Linked DNA regions of Azotobacter salinestris. The protein of the gene in region 1 interacts with the protein of each later gene in a pairwise test. Links are inferred from orthologs where the notes say so. Each region holds a gene or a part of one and is shown on either strand. Other genes may lie near its edges.

Region 1 (15,767 bases):
GCGTGCAGGGTCGCGGCGGTCGGCGAGGGCACCCAGGCGGTGTTGGCGCCGGCCCTGGGGTGGGCGATCTTCTGTTCGAGCATGTCGGCCATGCGGTCGGGCATCGCCCACATGCCCTTGCCGATCTGCGCGCGGCCGCGCAGGCCGCAGGCCAGGCCGGTCAGCACGTTGCTGCGCTCGTAGGCGGCGATCCAGGCCGAGGACTTCATGTCGCCCTTGCGCAGCACCGGGCCGGCTTCCATGGCGCTGTGGATCTCGTCGCCGGTACGGTCGAGAAAGCCGGTGTTGATGAACGCCACCCGCGCCGCGGCGGCGCCGATGCAGGCCTCGAGGTTGACGCTGGTGCGCCGTTCCTCGTCCATGATGCCCATCTTCAGGGTGTGGCGCGAAAGGCCGAGCAGGTCCTCGACGCGGCCGAACAGCTCGTCGGCAAAGGCCACCTCGTGGGGGCCGTGCATCTTCGGCTTGACGATGTAGATCGAGCCATCGCGCGAGTTGCCGCGGCGCTCGAGATCGTGCAGGGCGGCGAGGCTGGTGACCACGCAATCGAGGATGCCCTCGGGGATCTCGCGGCCCTCGACGTCGAGGATCGCCGGGTTGGTCATCAGGTGGCCGACGTTGCGCACGAACATCAGCGCGCGGCCGGGCAGGGTCAGTTCCCCGCCGTCGGCGCTCAGGTAGCGGCGGTCCGGGTTCAGGCGGCGGGTGAAGGTCTTGCCGCCCTTGTCGATCTCCTCGCTCAGGGTGCCCTGCATCAGGCCCAGCCAGTTGCGGTAGACCTGCACCTTGTCCTCGGCATCGACCGCGGCGACCGAGTCCTCGCAGTCCATGATGGCGGTCAGCGCCGCCTCCAGCAGGACGTCCTTGATCCCGGCGCCGTCGTCCTTGCCGATAGGATGGCCGCGGTCGATCCGGATCTCGAAGTGCAGGCCGTGATTGCGCAGCAGGACCGCGTCGGGAACATCCGGCGCGCCCTGGTAGCCGACGAAGCGCTCGGGATGCTCGAGGCCGGTCCGGCTCTGGCCCAGTTCGATCTGCAGCCGGCCGTCGACCACGCGGTAGGCCGTGGCCTCGGCATGGGAGCCTTGGGCCAGCGGTGCGGCCTGGTCGAGGAAGGCGCGGGCGCGGGCGATGACCTGGGCGCCGCGCCGCGGGTTGTAGTCCGTGCCGGGTGCGGGGTCGTCGTCCGCGGCGATGGCGTCGGTGCCGTAGAGCGCGTCGTAGAGGCTACCCCAGCGAGCGTTGGCGGCGTTCAGCGCGTAGCGTGCGTTGGACACCGGCACCACCAGCTGCGGGCCGGCCTGCACGGCGATCTCGCGGTCGACCCTGGCGGTGCTGGCGGTCACCCGCGGCGGACGCGGCAGCAGGTAGCCGATGCCTTCGAGAAAGGCGCGGTAGGCCGCCAGATCGCGCACCGGGCCGGGGTTGGCGCGGTGCCAGGCGTCCAGCTCGGCCTGCAGGCGGTCGTGCTCGGCGAGCAGGGCGCGGTTCTTCGGCGCCAGATCGTGGACCAGGGCGTCGAAGCCCTGCCAGAAGCGGGCGGCATCCAGGCCGGTGCCGGGCAGCGCTTCGTCTTCGATGAAGCGGGCCAGGTCCTCGGCGACTTGCAGGCGCTGACGGGAAGTGCGCGGGTTCATATCTACTCCTGTTCGTTCGTTCGATTGCGTTCAGCCGGCCACGCCCTGGATGCCGGCCCTGGCCACCTGGGCGTCCTGGTCGGCGCGCACGCCGGAGACGCCGACGGCGCCGACCACCTGGCCGTCGACCACGACCGGCACGCCGCCCTCGAGGGTGGCGCTGAGCAGCGGCACGGAGAGGAAGGCGGTGCGCCCGTTGTTGATCATGTCTTCGTAGCTTTTGGACTCGCGACGGCCGAGGGCGGCGGTGCGGGCCTTCTCGAGGGCGATGTAGGCGCTCGCCGGGGCGCAGCCGTCGAGGCGCTCGAGGGCCAGCGGATGGCCGCCGTCGTCGACCACCGCGATGGCCACGGCCCAGGCGTTGTTCTGCGCTTCGCTGCGGGCGGCGGCGAGCATCCGCGCGACCTCGCCCTGGGTCAGGACTGCTTTGCTGTGCATGGGGTTCTCCGGTTCAGATGAGGGCTTCGACCAGTTCGATCCAGTGCCGCACCGGGGTGCGGCCGGCGCCGTCCAGATGGACCTGGCAGCCGATGTTGGCGGTGGCGATCAGCGGGGGCTGGCCGCTTTCCAGGGCGTCGAGCTTGTTGTCGCGCAGTTGGCGCGACAGGGCGGGCTGGGTGATCGAGTAGGTGCCGGCGGCGCCGCAGCAGAGGTGCGCGTCCGGCACCGCGGTGAGCTGGAAGCCGAGGCGCGCGAGCACCTCCTCGACGGCGCCGCCGAGCTTCTGCGCGTGCTGCAGGGTGCAGGGGCAGTGGAAGGCCAGGCGCAGGTCGGCCCGGATGCCGAGGCGCTCCAGCGGCTCGTCGCGCAGCACCTCGACCAGGTCGCGGGCCAGCTCGCTGACCCGGCGGGCCTTGGCGGCGTAGCGCGGATCGCCGGCCAGCAGGTGGCCGTAGTCCTTGACGAAGGCGCCGCAGCCGCTGGCGGTCTGCACGATGGCCTCGGCGCCATCTTCGAGGGCCGGCCACCAGGCGTCGATATTGCGCCGGGCACGCTCGAGGCCTGCGTCCTGGGCGTTCAGGTGATAGTCCAGGGCGCCGCAGCAGCCGGCTTCGCGAACCGCCGTCACGCTGATGCCGAGGCGGTCGAGCACGCGGGCGGCGGCGGCGTTGGTGTTCGGCGACAGTCCCGGCTGCACGCAGCCTTCGAGCAGCAGCACGCGGCGTGCGTGGCGCGGCCGCGGGCGGCTTCCGGCCGGCTGTATGCGGCGCGGCAACTTGGCCCTGAGCGTCTCCGGCAGCAGCGGGCGGAGGTTCTCGCCGGCGCGCAGCAGGGTCTTGAAGACCAGCGGATGGGGCAGCAGCGCGCGCAGGCCGGCGTTGCGCAGCCGCTGGCCGAGGGGGCGCGGCACCTGCCGTTCGACCTGGGCGCGGCCGATGTCCAGCAGGTGGTGGTACTGCACGCCGGACGGGCAGGTGGTTTCGCAGCCGCGGCAGCCCAGGCAGCGGTCCAGGTGCTCGCGGGTGCTGGCGCCGGGCTCGGCGCCCTCCAGCACCTGCTTGATCAGGTAGATGCGCCCGCGCGGGCCGTCCAGCTCGTCGCCGAGCAGCTGGTAGGTCGGGCAGGTGGCGTTGCAGAAGCCGCAGTGCACGCAGCTGCGCAGGATGCCTTCGGCCTCGGGGCCGCGCGGCAGGGCCAGAGCCTCCTGGTTCAGATGGGTTTGCATGGTCGACCTCAGAATTCCGCGTACATCCGCCCCGGGTTGAAGATCCCCTGCGGGTCCAGTTGCGCCTTGAGCTGGCGGTGGTAGCGCATGAGCGGCGCCGGCAGCGGCTGGAAGGGGCTGTCGCAGACGCCGGCGCTGTGGCAGCTGGCATGGCCGCCGACCTCGCCGACGATGGCGCGGATCACCTCGGCGTCGGCGTCCGACTTCAGCCAGCGCTGAGCACCGCCCCAGTCGATCAACTGACTGCCGGGCAGTGCCAGCGACGGAACGGCGTTGGGCAGCGACAGGCGCCACAGCGGCCGCGGATCGGCGAAGAAGGCCAGGCGCCGCTCGCGCAGGTCGTCCCAGAAGCCGTCGTCCAGCGGCTCGCCGCCGAGGCGCTGGCGGGCCGCGGCCAGCGAGCCTTCGCCGCCCTCCAGGCGCAGGTACAGGGCTTCGCCGTCGTGGCAGGCGGCGCTGAGCGGGATCGGCTGCTGGCCCCACTCGGCCAGCTTGGTCAGCGCCCAGCCGGCATTCATCGCCAGACGCAGGGTGGTGCGGGCGCGCGGGCGCGGCAGGACCTTGAGCGAGACCTCGGTGATCACCCCGAGGCAGCCGAAGCTGCCGGCCAACAGGCGCGACAGATCGTAGCCGGCGACGTTCTTCATCACCTCGCCGCCGAAGTGCAGGTGCTTGCCGTAGCCGGTGATCAGCCGCGTACCGAGGACGAAGTCGCGCACCGCGCCGACCCAGGGCCGGCGCGGGCCGGACAGGCCGGCCGCGAGCATGCCGCCCACCGTGGCCGCGCCGAGGTGCGGCGCCTCGCAGGCGAGCATCTGGCCCTGTTCGGCGAGTGCCTGTTCGAGCTCGGCCAGCGGCGTGCCGGCGCGCACCGTGACCACCAGTTCGGTGGGGTCGTAGCGGACGATGCCGCGATGCCGGCGGGTGTCCAGCGGCTCGCCGGCCACCGCGCGGCCGAGGAAGGCCTTGCTGTCGCCGCCATGGATGCGCAGCGGGGTGCGCGTGGCGATCGCCTGGTTGACCTGCTCCAGCAGCTCGGCGCTGGCGTCGTGGGCGGACGGGCTCATCAGAAACGCTCCAGTTCGGGGAAGGGCAGCCGGCCGTGGTGCACGTGCATGGCGCCGAACTCGGCGCAGCGGTGCAGGGTGGGGATGTTCTTGCCGGGGTTGAGCAGGCGTTCGGGATCGAAGGCCGCCTTCACCGCGTGGAACAGGGTCAGCTCGTCGGCGTTGAACTGGGCGCACATCTGGTTGATCTTCTCGCGGCCGACGCCGTGCTCGCCGGTGATGCTGCCGCCCACCGCCACGCACAGCTCGAGAATCCTGCCGCCGAGGGCCTCGGCGCGCTCCAGCTCGCCGGGCCGGTTGGCGTCGAAGAGGATCAGCGGGTGCATGTTGCCGTCGCCGGCGTGGAACACGTTGGCCACGCGCAGGCCGTATTCGGCGGAGAGTTCGGCGATGCCCCGCAGCACGCCGGGCAGTTCGCGGCGCGGGATGGTGCCGTCCATGCAGTAGTAGTCCGGCGACAGGCGCCCGACCGCCGGGAAGGCGTTCTTGCGCCCGCCCCAGAACTTCGCCCGCTCGGCCTCGTCGCGCGCTTGGCGCACCTCGGTCGCGCCGGCCAGGGCGAGCACCTGGCGCACCCGTGCGCAGTCCTCGTGCACGTCGTCCTCCACGCCGTCCAGCTCGCAGAGCAGGATGGCCGCGGCCTCCACCGGGTAGCCGGCGTGGATGAAGTCCTCGGCGGCGCGGATCGCCAGGTTGTCCATCATCTCCAGGCCGCCGGGGATGATGCCGGCGGCGATGATGTCGCCCACCGCCCGGCCGGCCTTCTCCACCGAGTCGAAGCTGGCCATGAGCACCTTGGCCATCGGCGGCCTGGGCAGCAGCTTCACGGTCACCTCGGTGACGATGCCGAGCATGCCTTCCGAGCCGCTGAACAGGGCGAGCAGGTCGAAGCCGGGGCTGTCCAGGGCGTCGGAGCCCAGGGTCAGGCGTTCGCCCTCGATGGTGAGGATCTCGACCTCGAGCAGGTTGTGGACGGTCAGGCCGTATTTCAGGCAGTGCACGCCGCCGGCGTTCTCCGCCACGTTGCCGCCGATCGAGCAGGCGATCTGCGACGAGGGATCGGGCGCGTAGTAGAGGTCGAAGGGCGCCGCCGCCTGGGAGATCGCCAGGTTGCGCACCCCCGGCTGGACGCGGGCGAAGCGGCCTGCGGGGTTCACCTCGAGGATTCTGTTGAAGCGCGTCATCACCAGCAGGATGCCCTGTTCCAGCGGCAGCGCCCCGCCGGACAGGCCGGTGCCGGCACCGCGCGCCACCACCGGCACCCGCCGCTGGTGGCAGAGCCTTAGCAGGGTCTCGACCTGTTCGACGTGCTCGGGCAGCACCACCAGCATCGGCGTGGTGCGGTAGGCCGAGAGGCCGTCGCATTCGTAGGGCTTGAGGTCTTCCTCGCGGTAGAGGATTTCCAGGTCCGGCAGCCGCTCGCGCAGTTCGGCGAGCAGGACGGCCTTGTCGACCCGGGGCAGCGCGCCATCGAGGCGCTCGTCGTAGAGGATGTTCATGGGGACTCGCTGAGGCGGCCTCTTGTTGTTGTTCGATAGGCGCGGGGCCTGCGTCGGTTGCCTTGGCAGCATCGACACGCCGGTGCCGGCCGTCCAGCGCGGGGTATACTGGTCCTACCAGTTCATGAGGATGGTCGTTGCGATCGGTTGGCACACCCCTTGTCGAGACTGACTGCGGGCGGAAAGGCTTCGCCCCACCTTCCATCCCTTCGTACTGGTCCGACCAGCTAGGAGAGACTCTCCCATGCCCCCCGAAACCATCGTCGAACGCCGCCAGGTGGCCGATGTGGTGGCCCAGCGCATCGAGCGGCTGATCGTCGACGGCGTGCTCAGGGTCGGCCAGGCGCTGCCCTCGGAGCGGCGCCTGTGCGACCGGCTGGGCATCTCCCGCTCGGCGCTGCGCGAAGGCCTGCGCGTGCTGCGCGGGCGCGGCATCATCGAGACGGCCCAGGGGCGCGGCTCCTTCGTCGCGCAACTGTCCGACGGCGGCGACACCAGTCCGCTGCTGCACCTGTTCGCCTCGCAGCAGCGCACCCTCTACGACCTGCTGGAGGTGCGCGTGCTGCTGGAGGGGGAGTCGGCGCGGCTGGCCGCCCTGCGCGGCACCGAGGAGGACTTCATCCGGCTCGGCCGGCGCTACGGGGAAATGGTCGCCGCCCAGGCAGCCCCGCCCGCGAGCATCGACCCGCGCGAGCACGCGCGGCTGGACCACGCCTTCCATCTGGCGATCTGCGAGGCCGCGCACAACCCGGTGCTGCTGCACACCCTGCAGTCGCTCACCGACCTCATGCTGACCACGGTGTTCGCGTCGGTGAACAACCTCTATCACCGTCCGGCGCGCAAGAAGCAGCTCGACCGCCAGCATGCGCGCCTCTACCACGCGGTGATCGCGCGCCTGCCGGAACAGGCCCGGCGCGCCGCCCACGACCACATCCACAGCATCCGCGACAGCCTCCGGGAGATCGAGCAGGAGGAGCAGCGCCTGGTGCGCACGACCATGCGTCTGGGGGACGGGGACTGAAGGCGCTGGCGTCGGCCTGGGGCAGAGCTGCCTGCTATCGGCTCAGATCGTCCTCCAGGTTGATCCCTGTCCTGATGAAGGTGCTTGAAGGCAGCAACTGGCTGATGAAGCGGTTCCAGCGGGTGATGCCGGCGGCGCCGACGTACACCACGTCCTGGGGTTCGACATGGAAATGCGCGGCCAGTACCAGGGAAGCCGGCGACTTGGCGTCCAGCTGGAAGACCTGGGCCGTTTCCCGCTCCACATCGCCCACCCCGCGTATCACGTAGACGGCCTTCGGATCGGAGGTTTCCTGGCGCAGGCCCCTGACCAGGCCGATCACCTCGGTCAGGGTCATGCTGCGGCTCCTGAAGGACAGCGGGCCGGGCGAGACGACCTCGCCCAGCACGAAGATCCGCCGGCTGTCGTTGGTGGGCAGGTGCAGCTGGTCGCCGTCCTTCAGATAGATGCGATCGAGCTCCGTGCCGCCGCGGTTCAAGGCGTCGAGATCGAGGCGGTATTCCCTGCCGTCGCGCTTGAGGATCAGTCTGGCGATGTCGGCCCCCCCGCCGATGCCGGCCTGGCCGATGGCTTCCGGCAGCGACAGGGGAATGGTGGTCAGGGGCTGCGAGCCGGCCCTGGCGAAGGCGCCGGTGAGAATCACCCGGCGGCCGCCGAAGCGGGTCACGCCGACATCCACCTGCGGGCTCTCGATATAGCGCGCCAGGCGCCTGGCGATGTTGCTGCGCAATTCCTCGATGGTCAGGCCGGCGGCTTCGATCTCGCCGATATAGGGGTAGAACAGGCGGCCATCGGGACGCACCAGGCGGGCGTTGGCTTCGGCTGGCTGTTGTGCGCCGGCCGGGGTGGTCAGTTCCGGATGCTCCCAGACGGTGATGCTGAGCACGTCGCCGATCCCGATCCGATAGGGGCCGGGGGTGTAGCTGGTCAGTTCGGGCGGCAGGCCCTCGACGGTGCGGGCAGCCTCCTGGGTGGCCACCAGCCTGGGGGTGATGGGCACCAGCTCGAAGCGGGGGCTTTCCGGCGGACCTTTGCGGCGCAGCGCGGAGGTATCGAGGTGCGGTCCGGGGGAGAACATGCAGCCCTGAAGGACGAGGGCGGCGGCCAGAGCGACGGTGAGTGTGCGGTGCGCTACCGCGCTGCCAATATGCAGGACGGACAAGGCAAATCCCTCCATGGGCCCACGGGCCGCTGGGATGAAGATCCGTTTTCAGGCGATCATCGGTGGATGGTCTCGGAGCCGGCTGACCAGGCATGCCGCGACCGATCGGCCGGGCGCTAATGCGGGCTTCCGCTGCTCGAGGTGTCGAGGTTTGCGTGACTCGCGGCGGCACCGACGGCGAAGGCGGCAGCGGCAAGACCGATCCGCGGTGTACTGGTCGGGTCCGGCAGGTAGGCGGCGGACTGCAGGCTGCCCGGTAGGCGCTGGGCCGGGCCGGACAGAAAAGGCGGAAGGATGGATGCCGGGGTTGGAGCGGCTGCCTCGTCGGCGATGGCCAGGCCGAGAAAGCTCAGCAACAGGACCGGTGGGAGTGCTTTCATGCTTCAGGCTCCATCTCGGGAAAAGGAGAGCCCTTCACACAGCGTGGGCAATCAAAGGCTAGGCTGTGTCGCTGCCGGCAGCCAAGCGGCAGGACGATTTTCTCCCACTCAGTCGGACAGGCATGCGTCTGCGAAGTGGCCGATCCGCGAGCAGGGCCAGCCGGATCGGCTCCATACCGGCTCCGAAGCGTACGTGATCGTCAGTCGTGCCGACAGCGCAGGGCGTGGGTTGGTGGGTATCTCGGGCCTCCGCTACATGCGCAGACTTTTCCTGAGGGAGTTTCTCAGTGCGAGCAGTTCGGGAAAGACGGAAAACAGGATGCGCTTGACTTTCCTGCGTTCGATTTTCGTCCTTGCGAACAGCATCACCAGCCTGCCCCTCACGTGCAGGGGAAGTCTGCCCGCGTAGGTCAGCTTGCAGGTTTCCAGGGCACGGAGGAGGTTGAGCTGGACGAACTTGTTCAAGGCCGCTGCTGCTTCGCTGTCTCCTGGGGCCAGCTCGAGCTTCAGGAGTTCCCTCGCGACGATCAAGTATCCGTTTATATGCTTTTTCTGCTTCTTCTGCGTCGTGATCGAGTCCGGACGGATACGCCGGTTGTAAAGCTTGTCCGGAATGCAGGTGACCTTGGCATGTTCCTTTTCGAGGAGAAGCCTGGTCGTGAACAGATTGTCCTCGTGCACGATCTTCGGGTAGAACCTCAGACCTTCGAATTCCTTTCTCCGGTACATGTAGAGACAGGCCATCATCAGATAATTGCTGAGCTGGATCGACTGAGTGAAAAAGGTGCGTGCCGGAATGCAGGCGCCGTGCAGGCCCGGAACTCTTTCGCCTCTGAAGTTTTCTCTCAGGCTCTCGTCCACTCCATCGAAGAAAACACTCAATGCAAACGAGACCATGTCCACCTGCTGACGCCTGAATATTTCCACGCAGGTGGATACGGCCTGTCTTTCCAGAAAGTCATCGCTGTCCACGAACAGAATGTATTCGCCGGTCGCCAATTCGAGGCCCGTGTTTCTGGCGATCGATAAGCCCTGGTTTTTCATGCTCCTGACGATCAGGTTGCCGTGCCTGGCACGGAATGTTTCGAGTATTTCCAGGCTGGCGTCCGTGGAGCCGTCATTGATGGCGATGATCTCCAGGTTGTCGTAGTCCTGATTGACGACCGAGTCCAGGCATTGTGCAAGGTAAGGTTCCACGTTGTAGACGGGAATGATGATGCTGACCTTTTCCGGAGCCATGGTGATTTCCTCATGCCAAGAATGAAGTGGGAGATCAGGGTGTGCCTGCCTGGCTGATTCAGGGAGCTGACGAACGGCGCCCGCTAAGTACCTGAACGGAAATTTTTCCTGAGGGAGTTTCTCAGTGCGAGCAGTTCGGGAAAGACGGAGAACAGGATGTGCTTGACTTTCCTGCGTTCGATTTTCGTCCTTGCGAACAGCATCACCAGCCTGCCCCTCACGTGCGGGGGGAGTCTGCCCGCGTAGGTCCGCTTGCATTTTTCCAGGGCACGGAGAAGGGTGAGCTGGACGAACTTGTTCAAGGCCGCTGCTGCTTCGCTGTCTCCCGGGGGCAGCTTGAGCCTCAGGAGTTCCTTCGCGACGATCAAGCATCCGTTTATATGCTTCTGCTGTGTCTTCTGCGTCATGATCGACCCGGGACGGACACGCCGGTTGTAAAGTTTGTCCGGAATGCAGGTGACCTTGGCATGTTCCTTTTCGAGGAGAAGCCTGGTTGTGAACAGATCGTCCTCGTGCACGATCTTCGGATAGAACCTCAGGCCTTCGAATTCCTTTCTCCGGTACAGGTAGAGATAGGGCATCACCAGATAGCTCCCGAGCCGGACCGACTGACTGAAGAAGGTGCGTGCCGGAATGCAGGCGCCGTGCAGGTCCGGGGTTCTTTCGCCTCTGAAGTTTTCTCTCAGGCTCTCGTCCACTCCATCGAAGAAAACATTCGATGCAAAGAAGACCATGTCCACCGGCTGACGCCTGAGAATTTCCACGCAGGTGGATACGGCCTGTCTTTCCAGAAAGTCATCGCTGTCCACGAACAGAATGTATTCGCCGGTCGCCAATTCGAGGCCCGTGTTTCTGGCGATCGATACGCCCTGGTTTTTCGTGCTCCTGACTGTCAGGTTGCCGTGCCGGGCACGGAATGTTTCGAGTATTTCCAGGCTGGCGTCCGTGGAGCCGTCATCGATGGCGATGATCTCCAGGTTGTCGTAGTCCTGATTGACGACCGAGTCCAGGCATTGTGCAAGGTAAGGTTCCACGTTGTAGACGGGAATGATGATGCTGACCTTTTCCGGAGCCATGGTGGTTTCCTTGTGCCGGGAATGAAGTGGGATATCGGGGTGCGCCTGCCTGGTTGATTCAGGAGTTGAGGAACGACACCCGCATCGGCAGCAGGCTGACAACATGAACTTCACGAGGGCACTTCCAAACACTCACCTCCGAGCGTGCCCGGAACAGGCAGCGCATGGGGCAGTCAAGAGAGCGCAAACTCTACCGGGACGAAGGCTTTTGGAAGCTCCCTTAAGGGGAATATCCATGGGGGCGGGCAGGATGAGGCATTGAAAAGCTGTAAATGAAATCAGGCCCGGCTGTTTTGCTGAGGGTAATGGGTATTTTTCTATTGCCAAGCAACTTCGAGAGCTGTGGGGGCTTATCTCGGGGCTCTCAGGAGCTCCATGGATTGCAACGTTTTGACAAGCTTTCTGGTGATCTGCTTCATGATGGGTTGTTCGACGGGAGGCTTGCGCTCGGGGCGTGCGGCAAGCAGGGCAAGCCCATGTGGGTAGTGTTGGTATAGCATGTTGGTGGCCTGTTGGAGTTCCTCCCTGTATTCGGAAAGGTCTTCAAGGTTGTCGATGTTGTAATTCCCCCATCTCAGCTGCGTCCTGTACATTTCCGTAATATTTTCCAGCGCACTGGCGCCTAGCTCGGAATATTTGCTGGCTGCAATGGCATAAGCTCTATATGTTTCTACATATGCCTTGGGGCGACTAAGGATCGATGTGGTGCTGGCTTGGTTGTGAGTGTAGTCATAAAGGATGTCTTTCATGAGGTAGACTGTGGAGGCCTTTGAAAAGCAACCTATATTCAGTAGCAAATCTTCATTGAGGTTCTGTCGCCAGGGAAAGTACATTTTTTTAAGTGGCAGGATGATTTCCTTCCGGTATAGCTTGTTGCATAACATTCCGGTTCCGAACTCGAAGCGACAAAACTTGCGGAATACATCTGCGTTGATTTCGGTGTTCTCAGGGAAGCTGATTTTGGTGCCCAGGCGTTCTCCGGACTCGGCTACGCGATATGAGCCACATATGACTATATCGGCCTGATGCTTGTTGGCCACCTCATGCATCGAGCCGAACATGTCAGGATGAACTGTGTCATCGGAATCGAGAAAGCCTATCCATGCCCCGCTGGCATGTTGTAGACCTAGCAGGCGTGCATTATGAGTACCCTGATTTACTGGTTGGCGCAGGTAGATAAGGTTAAGACTCTTTTCTTTCAAGTTAATGATTTGCGATGATTTGTCCGTAGATGCATCATCCACTACGATAATTTCAATATTTTCAAGTGACTGGCTGGCCAAACTATCGAGAGCACGCTGGATGTAGCGCTCGGCATTATAGGTAGGCACTATGACTGAGACGGCTATCGCGTTCTTCACTGCGTTGCTCCATGCTCAGGCTATATGGGGGAAGTTTTCTCGCAGCTTCTTGGCAGGATGCTTATTGATGTTGCTCCGGCCCGTCTTTTCTGAAATCGCTCGAGCGGTGTATAGAGCACGCCACCTTGCCGAAGCGATTATGTGTTGCGCCCGGTTTTGACGGTCGTCATGCTTAGGATACCTGTTTATCCGCCTGTACATTTCCCAGGGTGGTTTTTTCGATCTCGTTGAAATAGCTCTTGACTCGCTTGAAGGACACGTCGTTGTTGCACGTCGGAATCCCGAGACGGCCAAAGGTGTTTATTTTGACTTTGTTCAGGGCTTGGCGTGCAAGGCTGTGCGAGGTCAGGGTATTTTGAGTTTCCAGGCCGTGCTCATGGTTGATGGTGAGAATCTCGCGCATGGCCTCCGGGCACGATAAAACAGGGGTTTTGGAGCGGGCGATTATTTCGCTTATCCATAGGTCGTCGCATTTCGGACAGATTGTCAGGTAGTCCTGGTTTTTCCGGAACTCTTCCTTTATATGATTTTTCTTGAGGATTGCCCCGCCCACACCCGTGATCAGGTAGTCGCTGTCGAGTTCGACCTCTTTTTTGGCTATGGGCCAGAGCATGTAGGTCTTGTGGTAGCCGAACAGGTTTCGCTTGCTGATGCGGATGCGCGAGGCCACGATCTTTTCTTCGTTGTGCTCCTGGAATTTGCTGATCAAAAGATTGAGCCAGTTTTCCTTGTATATCGTGTCATCGTCGGCATAGACGATGATCTGATCGTCGCTTGCCGCATCCAGGGCAGGGAACAGCTTTCTGTAGGGGCCGGTATTCGCCGTCCATCTGAACTCTATGATGTTTCTCAACTTGTTCAGCTCCTGAGCCCATCTCGGCTCCCTGTCTATCCCCTGGTCTATCAGGTACGCCTCCCTGGACACCCAGATGACGATCTTGGGGGGGAGGGTCGATTGGTTCAACAGCGACCATACGGTTTGCGAACACAAGTCCAATCGGTTGTAGGTGGTCGTAATGTTTACGGTGAGGTTGCTCATCTGTTCCGTTGCTCTTGTCCAGTCAATGTGTTTTCGGGGGGCGGGTCGGCCTTGGCCTGGTGCGGGTTCGGACGGTGCTCGCGGCGTTCGACGCCGGGCCGGTCCCGTCAGGGGTTTTCACTGTTCGGCCTGGCATCCTGCGGCACCACCAGGTGCATCCAGGCGGGAACGGTGTGACAGCTGGCCGGATGTTCCTGCGGAAGATGTCCGAGGATTTCCTGGCTCGGCCGATAGCCGCTGACGGTGCGTTGCAGCAGCTCGCGGATGCGCGGGAAGTCGTCGGCTTCGAGCGCCCCGGCCAGGGCCTCCAGACGCGGCTTCAGCTCCCGCCAGGGCAGGTGCTCCTCGTGGGCGCGCAGAATCCGGCTGTGGCTGGTCGGCGTCGCGCCGTCGCCGATCAGCAGCTCCTCGTAGAGCTTCTCGCCCGGGCGCAGGCCGATGAAGCGGATCTCGATGTCGCCGTCCGGGCTGGCCTCCGTGCGCAGCGAGAGGCCGGACAGGCGCACCATCTTCTCCGCCAGGTCGAGGATCTTCACCGGCTCGCCCATGTCCAGCACGAAGACGTCGCCGCCTTCGCCCATGGCGCCGGCCTGGATCACCAGCTGCGCCGCCTCGGGGATGGTCATGAAATAGCGGGTGATCTCCGGGTGGGTGACGGTGATCGGCCCGCCGTTGCGGATCTGCTCGCGGAACAGCGGGATCACCGAGCCGGACGAGCCCAGCACGTTGCCGAAGCGAACCATGGTGAAGCGCGTGCGGTTGGGCTGCGGCGCCAGGCCGGGCTCGCCGAACAGCTCCAGCTCGCGCTCCCGGGAGAAGGCCTGCAGCACCATCTCGGCCAGGCGCTTGCTGCCGCCCATCACGTTGGTGGGGCGCACCGCCTTGTCGGTGGAGATCAGCACGAAGTTGCGCACCCCGGCGCGCATCGCCGCCTGGGCGGCGCGCAGGGTGCCGAAGGTGTTGTTGGACACGCCTTCGCTGATGTTGATCTCGACTAGCGGCACGTGCTTGTAGGCCGCGGCGTGGTAGAGCGTATCGACCCCCCAGTGGCGCAGCGTGTCGAGCAGGCGGTCGCCATGGCGGACCGAGCCGAGGACGGGCACCAGGCGCAGGCTCAGACCCTCCTGGCGGATCCGCTGCTCCAGCTCGCCCTGGATGCTGTACAGGTTGTACTCGGCGTGCTCGAAGAGGATCAGCGTGGCCGGCCTGTTGGCGAGGATCTGCCGGCACAGTTCCGCGCCGATAGAGCCGCCGGCGCCGGTCACCATCACCACCTGGTCGCGGATGCAGCGCTCCTGCAGCTCGGGCTGCAGGGGCACCGCATCGCGGCCGAGCAGGTCGGCGATATCCACCTCCTGCAGGTCGTTCACCGTGAGGCGGCCGCAGGCCAGCTTGGCGATGCTGGGCATCGAGCGTACCGGCAACGAGTAGGCCTGCAGCATCTCGAGGATCTTGCGCCGGCGGCTGCGGCTGGCCGAGGGAATCGCCAGGACGATCTCGGTGGCGCCGGTTTCCCTGAGCATGCGCGGCAGCTGATCGGGGGCGTAGATTGGCAGGCCGGCGATCGTGCGTTCGGCGAGGTGCGAATCGTCGTCGATGAAGGCCACCGGGCGCAGCGCATGGCCCATGAGCAGGGCGTGGGCGAGCTGGTTGCCGGCCGAGCCCGCGCCATAGATGGCCACCCGCGGCAGGCAGTCCTCCTGGCGCCTGAAGGACAGCTCGCGCAGGTTGAACCAGTCGCCGGTGAAGTACTGGCGCATGGCGATGCGCAGTCCGCCGATCAGCAGCAGGCTCAGTCCCCAGTAGTTGAAGATCATCGAGCGCGGGATCAGCAGGCTCGTCTTGCCGTGGAGGAAGATGACCAGGGCCAGCAGCAGTGCCGACAGGGTGACCGCCTTGGCGATGGTCAGCAGGGCTTCGTTGCCCAGGTAGCGCATGACCGCGCGGTACATGCCCAGACGCACGAAGATCGGCAGGGCGACGGCGGGCGCGGCGACGAACAGCCAGGCATGGTCGTCGAGAGGTTCGATCAGGCTCATGTCCTCGAGGCGGATGTAGAAGGCCAGCCAGAGGGCGAGCCAGACGAGCAGGATGTCCACGCTGACCTGGATGAGCCGCTTCTGACCATGGGAAAGGTCCAGCAGGCGCTGGCGAATGGAGTGCGAAGGTTCCTGGTGTGGCGATTTCATCGGACGATGAACCTCCTCTGCTGCAATGGCATCCGCCGGTGAGGCCGGAATGCGGAGGTAGTCTTCAGTCCCTGAGTGCGTGAAACCGTCCTGGAAGGTTGGAGTCGGTGACGATCATGGGCTTGTGAGCGACGGGCGCTTAGCCGAAGCCGTCCGGAGGGGCGTCGTAGCGGCCGGCACAGGCGCGAAACAGCACCACCAGCAGCGCGAGGTGGCCCCTGACGGCAGCGATCTTGGTCGGCACCTCGTCCTTCGGATAGCGCCTGACGCTGGGCAGCTCGATGCAGCGATAGCCCAGTCTGGGCACGCGGCTGGACAGATAGGCCAGCAGCTCGTAGCCGCTGAAGACATCGCGAAACGGCGCGATCCGCGGGTCGAGCAGCATTCGCCGGCTGTAGGCGCGAAAGCCCTGGGTGGTGTCGGTCCAGCGG
Region 2 (5,492 bases), 3.0 Mb from region 1 along the record:
TGTCGCCGGTGATCACCGCGGTGGAGCCGAAGCCGATGCGGGTGAGGAACATCTTCATCTGTTCCAGGGTGGTGTTCTGGCTCTCGTCGAGGATGATGAAGCTGTTGTTCAGGGTGCGTCCGCGCATGTAGGCCAGCGGGGCGATCTCGATCACCTGCCGCTCGATCAGCTTGGCCACCTGCTCGAAGCCGAGCATCTCGTAGAGGGCGTCGTACAGCGGGCGCAGGTAGGGGTCGATCTTCTGCGCCAGGTCGCCGGGCAGGAAGCCGAGCTTCTCGCCGGCCTCCACCGCCGGACGCACCAGCAGGATGCGCCGCACCTGCTCGCGCTCCAGGGCGTCCACCGCGCAGGCCACGGCGAGGTAGGTCTTGCCGGTGCCGGCCGGGCCGATGCCGAAGTTGATGTCGTTGTCGAGGATCGCCTTGACGTAGCGCTGCTGGTTGGCGCCGCGCGGACGGATCAGCCCCTTGCGGGTGTGCAGGGCGGCCCCGGGTTCGGCGTCGGGATCGGCCAGCGCCTCCATGCCCGATTCCTGGAGGAACAGGTGAACCAGGTCGGGGGTCAGGTCGACGCCGTGGGTCTCGCGGTAGAGACGGCGCAGCAGGTTCTCGCCGGCCTGGGTGTGTTTCGGTTCGCCGAGCAGCTCGAACTGGTTGCCGCGGTTGCGGATTTCGATGGCCAAGCGCTGTTCGATCAGGCGCAGATGTTCGTCGAACTGTCCGCAGAGATTGGCGAAGCGGCGGGCTTCGAAGGGGGCGATGGTGAAGCGACGGGGTTCTGTGGGTGCGTTCAAGGGCTTTAAAGGACAACCGTCCTACGGCAGGAAGATAAGGAAAGAATAGCGCCGTCGGCGGCGGGGTGGAAGCCGATGACGCTCGACGGATGTCGGCCCGACGGGCGCCGCCCGCCGGGCCGGACGTGCGCGCGGGTGTCAGTCGAGCAGGCTGCCGCGCAGGGAATGGGGCAGGGCGTCGTCGATGCGCACCAGGACGAACTGGCCGATCAGGCGCGGATTGGTGGAGGGGAAGTTGACGATGCGGTTGTTCTCGGTGCGGCCCTGGAGCATGCCCGGGTCCTTCTTCGAATAGTCGCTGACCAGGATGCGCTGGGTGCTGCCGACCATCCGCCGGCTGATCTCGAAGCCCTGCTGGTAGATGCGGTTCTGCAGGATCTGCAGGCGCTGCTTCTTCACCTCTTCCGGGGTGTCGTCGGGCAGCTCCGCCGCCGGAGTGCCGGGGCGCGCGCTGTAGACGAAGGAGAAGGAGAAGTCGAAGCCGACCTCCTCGATCAGCTTCATGGTCTGCGCGAAATCCTGCTCGGTCTCGCCGGGGAAGCCGACGATGAAGTCCGAGCTGATGCTGATCTCCGGCACCGCGGCCTTCAGCTTGCGGATTCGCGACTTGTACTCCAGCGCGGTGTGGTTGCGCTTCATCGCCGCGAGGATGCGGTCGGAGCCGGACTGCACCGGCAGGTGGATGAACTTCACCAGCTCGGGAATCTCGGCATGGGCCTGGATGATGGCGTCGGAGAACTCCAGCGGGTGGCTGGTGGTGTAGCGCAGGCGGTCGATGCCGTCGATGGCGGCGACCAGGTAGAGCAGCTCGGCGAAGTCGACCAGGCGCCCGTCGGCGGCCGTGCCGCGGTAGCCGTTGACGTTCTGGCCGAGCAGGGTGACCTCGCGCACGCCGTTCTCGGCCAGGTGGATGACCTCGGCGAGCACGTCCTCCGATGGCCGGCTGACCTCCTCGCCGCGGGTGTAGGGCACCACGCAGAAGCTGCAGTACTTGCTGCAGCCTTCCATCACCGAGACGAAGGCGCTTGGGCCGTCGACCCGCGGCTCGGGCAGGCGGTCGAACTTCTCGATCTCCGGGAAGGATACGTCCACCTGCGGCTTTTGCGTGGTGCGCGCGGCGTCGATCATCTCCGGCAGGCGGTGCAGGGTCTGCGGGCCGAACACCACGTCGACGTAGGGCGCACGCTCGCGGATCGCCGCACCCTCCTGGCTGGCCACGCAGCCGCCGACGCCGATCACCAGCGCCGGATTGCGCTGCTTCAGTTCGCGCCAGCGGCCCAGCTGGGAGAACACTTTTTCCTGAGCCTTCTCGCGGATCGAGCAGGTATTGAGGAGGATGACGTCGGCTTCCGCCGGATTCTCGGTGAGTTCCAGAGCCTGGTGCTCACCCAGCAGGTCGGCCATGCGCGAGCTGTCGTACTCGTTCATCTGGCAGCCGTGGGTTTCGATGAAAAGCTTCTTGGCCATGGGAGTCGGGTCTGGGTGATTCGAAGGACCGCGCATTATAGGTAGGCACGAAAGGCTCGGCCAGAGATGCCGGGCGGGTGACGCGCCGGCCGTCTGCCGTGGCCCTTGTGCTATCCTTCGCAGCCCCTTTGCAGCGATTTCCCCGCAGTCCGATGAGCAAGCGCGACGCCACGATCTACAAGGTGATCTTCCTCAACCAGGGCCAGGTCTACGAGCTGTACGCCAGGCAGATCCGCCAGAGCGATCTGTGGGGCTTTCTCGAGATCGAGGAGTTCGTTTTCGGCGAGCGCACCCAGGTGGTCATCGATCCCGGCGAGGAGCGCCTGCGCACCCAGTTCGAGGGCGTGCAGCGCAGTTACGTGCCGCTGCACGCGATCATCCGCATCGATGCGGTGGAGCGTCTGGGCATGGCGCGGATCAGCGAGGCCAGGGGTGGCGGCAACGTCACGCCGTTCCCGCTGCCGCCGATGCCGGACAAGGGCTGAACGGCCGCCCTCAGGGCAGCGGCGAGAACGGCGAGCGGCCCTCGAGGGCCTGCAGTTCCATGAGGTAGTTGCGGAAGATCTGGCCGAGCACCTGGGTGGCGATTTCCAGCTCGTTGCGGCTCATCTGCTCGGCGACCAGGTCGGCGCTGTCCAGCGCCTCCTCCGAACCGTTCACCGCGGCCATCTTCAGCACGATGTAGGCCTGCACGTTGTTGGCCGGCACGCCCTCGCCGCGGAAGAACATCAGCCCCAGGCGGTGCTGCGCTTCGGCGTGGCCCTTGAGCGAGGCCTGCTCGAACCAGTTCAACGCGCGGGACAGGTCGCGCGGGGTGCGCTTGCCGTCGTAGTAGAACTGGCCCAGCTCGTATTCGGCCTGCAGGTCGCCGTTCTGCGCGGCCTGCTCGCAGCGCGACAGCGCCGCCGGCAGTTCCTCGGCCGGACTGTCCAGGGCGCAGCTGCCCGGTGCCGGGATCAGCAGGGTGTTTTCCCCGGCCACGACCGGCAGGGAAAAGGAACATAGCAACAGGCAACCCAGGGTCAGGTTACGGCGGGTCATGGAATCGCTGCGCCTCGAGTGGGAGCGGGCGGTCGCCCGGCCGGCAAAGTGTGCCGGCCGCCACATTATGAATAAGCGGCGCCGGCCTTACAAAGCCTTTGCCGCCTTTTCCCGCCCCCGGGAAATGGAAAGCCGCCAGGGGCGGCGGTCCGCCGTTCAGCCCCTGGCCAGCGTGGCGAAGGCGCGCTCGGCGGCGTCGAGGGTGATCGACAGCTCCGTCTCGCCATGGGCAATGGAAGTGAAGCCGGCCTCGAAGGCGGAGGGCGCCAGATAGACGCCGCCGTCGAGCATCAGGTGGAAGAAGTGCTTGAAGCGCCCGGCATCGCTGGCCATCACATCGCTGAAGGTGACGATTTCGTCGGCGCCGCTGAAGTACAGGCCGAACATGCCGCCCACCTGGGTGGTGACGAAGGGAATGCCGGCGGCATCGGCGCGCTCCTGCAGGCCCTGCAGCAGGCGGCCGGTGTAGTCGGAGAGCTCCTGGTGGAAACCCGGCCGGCTGATCAGCTTGAGGGTGGTCAGGCCCGCCGCCATGGCCAGCGGGTTGCCGGAGAGGGTGCCGGCCTGGTAGACCGGGCCCAGCGGGGCGATGCATTCCATGATCGCCCGCTTGCCGCCGAAGCAGCCGACCGGCATGCCGCCGCCGACGATCTTGCCGAAGGTGGAGAGGTCCGGGACGACGCCGTAGTGTGCCTGGGCGCCACCCAGGGCGACGCGGAAGCCGGTCATCACCTCGTCGAAGATCAGCACCACGCCGTGCTTGTCGCATTGCTCGCGCAGTCCTTCGAGGAAGCCCGGGGCCGGCGGCACGCAGTTCATGTTGCCGGCCACCGGCTCGACGATGATGCAGGCGATGTCCCGACCGACCTCGGCGAGGGTCCGCTCCACCGCGCCCAGGTCGTTGTAGGGCAGGGTCAGGGTGTGCTGGGCGAAGGCCGCCGGCACGCCGGGGGAGCTGGGCACGCCGAGGGTCAGGGCGCCGGAGCCGGCCTTGACCAGCAGGCTGTCGGAGTGTCCGTGGTAGCAGCCCTCGAACTTGATGATGCTGTCGCGGCCGGTGTAGCCGCGGGCCAGGCGGATCGCGCTCATGGTCGCCTCGGTGCCGGAGCTGACCATGCGCACCATGTCCATCGACGGAACCAGCGAGCAGACCAGCTCGGCCATCTCGGTTTCCAGGGCGGTCGGCGCGCCGTAGGAGAGGCCGTGCTCCAGCTGCCTGCGCACCGCTTCGAGCACTTCAGGATGGCTGTGCCCGAGAATCATCGGGCCCCAGGAGCCGACGTAGTCGACGTAGCGCTTGTCGTCCTCGTCGATGACGTAGGCGCCTTCGGCGTGCTTGAAGAACAGCGGGGTGCCGCCGACGCCACGGAAGGCACGCACCGGCGAGTTGACGCCGCCGGGGATGTGCTTCTGGGCGTTGGCAAAGAGGGTTTCGGAACGGGACATGTGGGCCTCGCAAGCTTGAGGCAGCGCCGCGCGGTGGGCGCCACCGTGAGGGGGAATCAGGAGCCTTCGAACAGTTGGCCGAAGGCGCGGGCGCGGCGCTCGACCTCGGCGGCGCTGTCGGCGGCGAACAGCGCGTTGATCACCGCGACCATGGCGGCGCCACGGGCGATCAGGCCCGGCGCGTTGTCCAGGGTCACGCCGCCGATGGCCACCAGCGGCTGGGGAAAGCGCGCACGGGCCTCTTCCAGCAGTTCGGGAGTGGCCGGCGGTGCGCCGGGCTTGGTCGAGGAGTCGAAGAAGCGGCCGAAGGCCAGGTAGCTGGCGCCGTCGGCGGCGGCCTGCTCGGCCAGCTCCAGCTGCCCGTGGCAGGTGGCGCCGATGACGACCTTGGGGCCGAGCAGGGCACGGGCGGCGGACAGCGAGCCGTCCTGCTGGCCGAGGTGCAGGCCGACGCCCAGGCGTGCAGCCAGCTCCAGATCGTCGTTGATGATCAGCAGGGCGCCGTGGCGCAGGCAGAGGTCGCGCAGCGCCTCGGCCTCGCGCAGTCGGCGGGCATCGTCGTCGGACTTGTCGCGATACTGCAGCAGCCGGGCGCCGCCCTTGAGTGCGGCTTCGACGTAGGGCAGGAGCCTGCCGTCGGCGAGCAGCTGGCTGTCGGTGATGGCGTAGAGACCGCGTAGTTTCATGGTGGATTCGCCTCGTCTGCGAAGGGTCGGCGGAAGTCGCCGGGGACGGACCGCCCCCG

Evidence for each region.
Region 2: the proteins of glcC (region 1) and hemL interact in binary tests that used the Escherichia coli proteins (3 or more experiments, as listed by UniProt). The link is inferred for Azotobacter salinestris from one-to-one orthologs.

The regions. Positions count from the first base shown.
Region 1 is NZ_CP045302.1:690,100-705,866, reverse strand. The notes cover bases 5,197-8,001. They hold glcC (transcriptional regulator GlcC), read left to right. Parts: upstream 5,197-6,113; coding sequence 6,114-6,890; downstream 6,891-8,001. Other genes in these bases: GCU53_RS03195 (polysaccharide biosynthesis/export family protein), read right to left, coding at 6,925-8,001; glcD (glycolate oxidase subunit GlcD), read right to left, coding at 5,197-5,869. In the rest of the region: GCU53_RS03225 (malate synthase G), read right to left, coding at 1-1,637; GCU53_RS03220 (heme-binding protein), read right to left, coding at 1,668-2,075; glycolate oxidase subunit GlcF, read right to left, coding at 2,089-3,303; glycolate oxidase subunit GlcE, read right to left, coding at 3,312-4,370; more of glcD, read right to left, coding at 4,370-5,196; more of GCU53_RS03195, read right to left, coding at 8,002-8,067; GCU53_RS03190 (hypothetical protein), read right to left, coding at 8,169-8,432; GCU53_RS03185 (glycosyltransferase family 2 protein), read right to left, coding at 8,685-9,671; GCU53_RS03180 (glycosyltransferase family 2 protein), read right to left, coding at 9,755-10,747; GCU53_RS03175 (glycosyltransferase family 2 protein), read right to left, coding at 11,098-12,108; GCU53_RS03170 (glycosyltransferase), read right to left, coding at 12,281-13,147; GCU53_RS03165 (polysaccharide biosynthesis protein), read right to left, coding at 13,255-15,336; GCU53_RS03160 (glycosyltransferase family 2 protein), read right to left, coding at 15,476-15,767. UniProt on the Escherichia coli protein: Transcriptional activator of the glcDEFGB operon which is associated with glycolate utilization, and encodes malate synthase G and the genes needed for glycolate oxidase activity. Also negatively regulates the transcription of its own gene.
Region 2 is NZ_CP045302.1:3,674,554-3,680,045, forward strand. What follows is about bases 2,603-5,492. They hold hemL (glutamate-1-semialdehyde 2,1-aminomutase), read right to left. Parts: upstream 4,748-5,492; coding sequence 3,458-4,747; downstream 2,603-3,457. Other genes in these bases: GCU53_RS17215 (DUF1820 family protein), read left to right, coding at 2,603-2,745; GCU53_RS17220 (tetratricopeptide repeat protein), read right to left, coding at 2,756-3,301; thiE (thiamine phosphate synthase), read right to left, coding at 4,804-5,433. Also shown: GCU53_RS17205 (PhoH family protein), read right to left, coding at 1-793; tRNA (N6-isopentenyl adenosine(37)-C2)-methylthiotransferase MiaB, read right to left, coding at 932-2,260; more of GCU53_RS17215, read left to right, coding at 2,413-2,602. UniProt on the Escherichia coli protein: Aminomutase that catalyzes the transfer of the amine group on carbon 2 of glutamate 1-semialdehyde to the adjacent carbon 1 to form 5-aminolevulinate.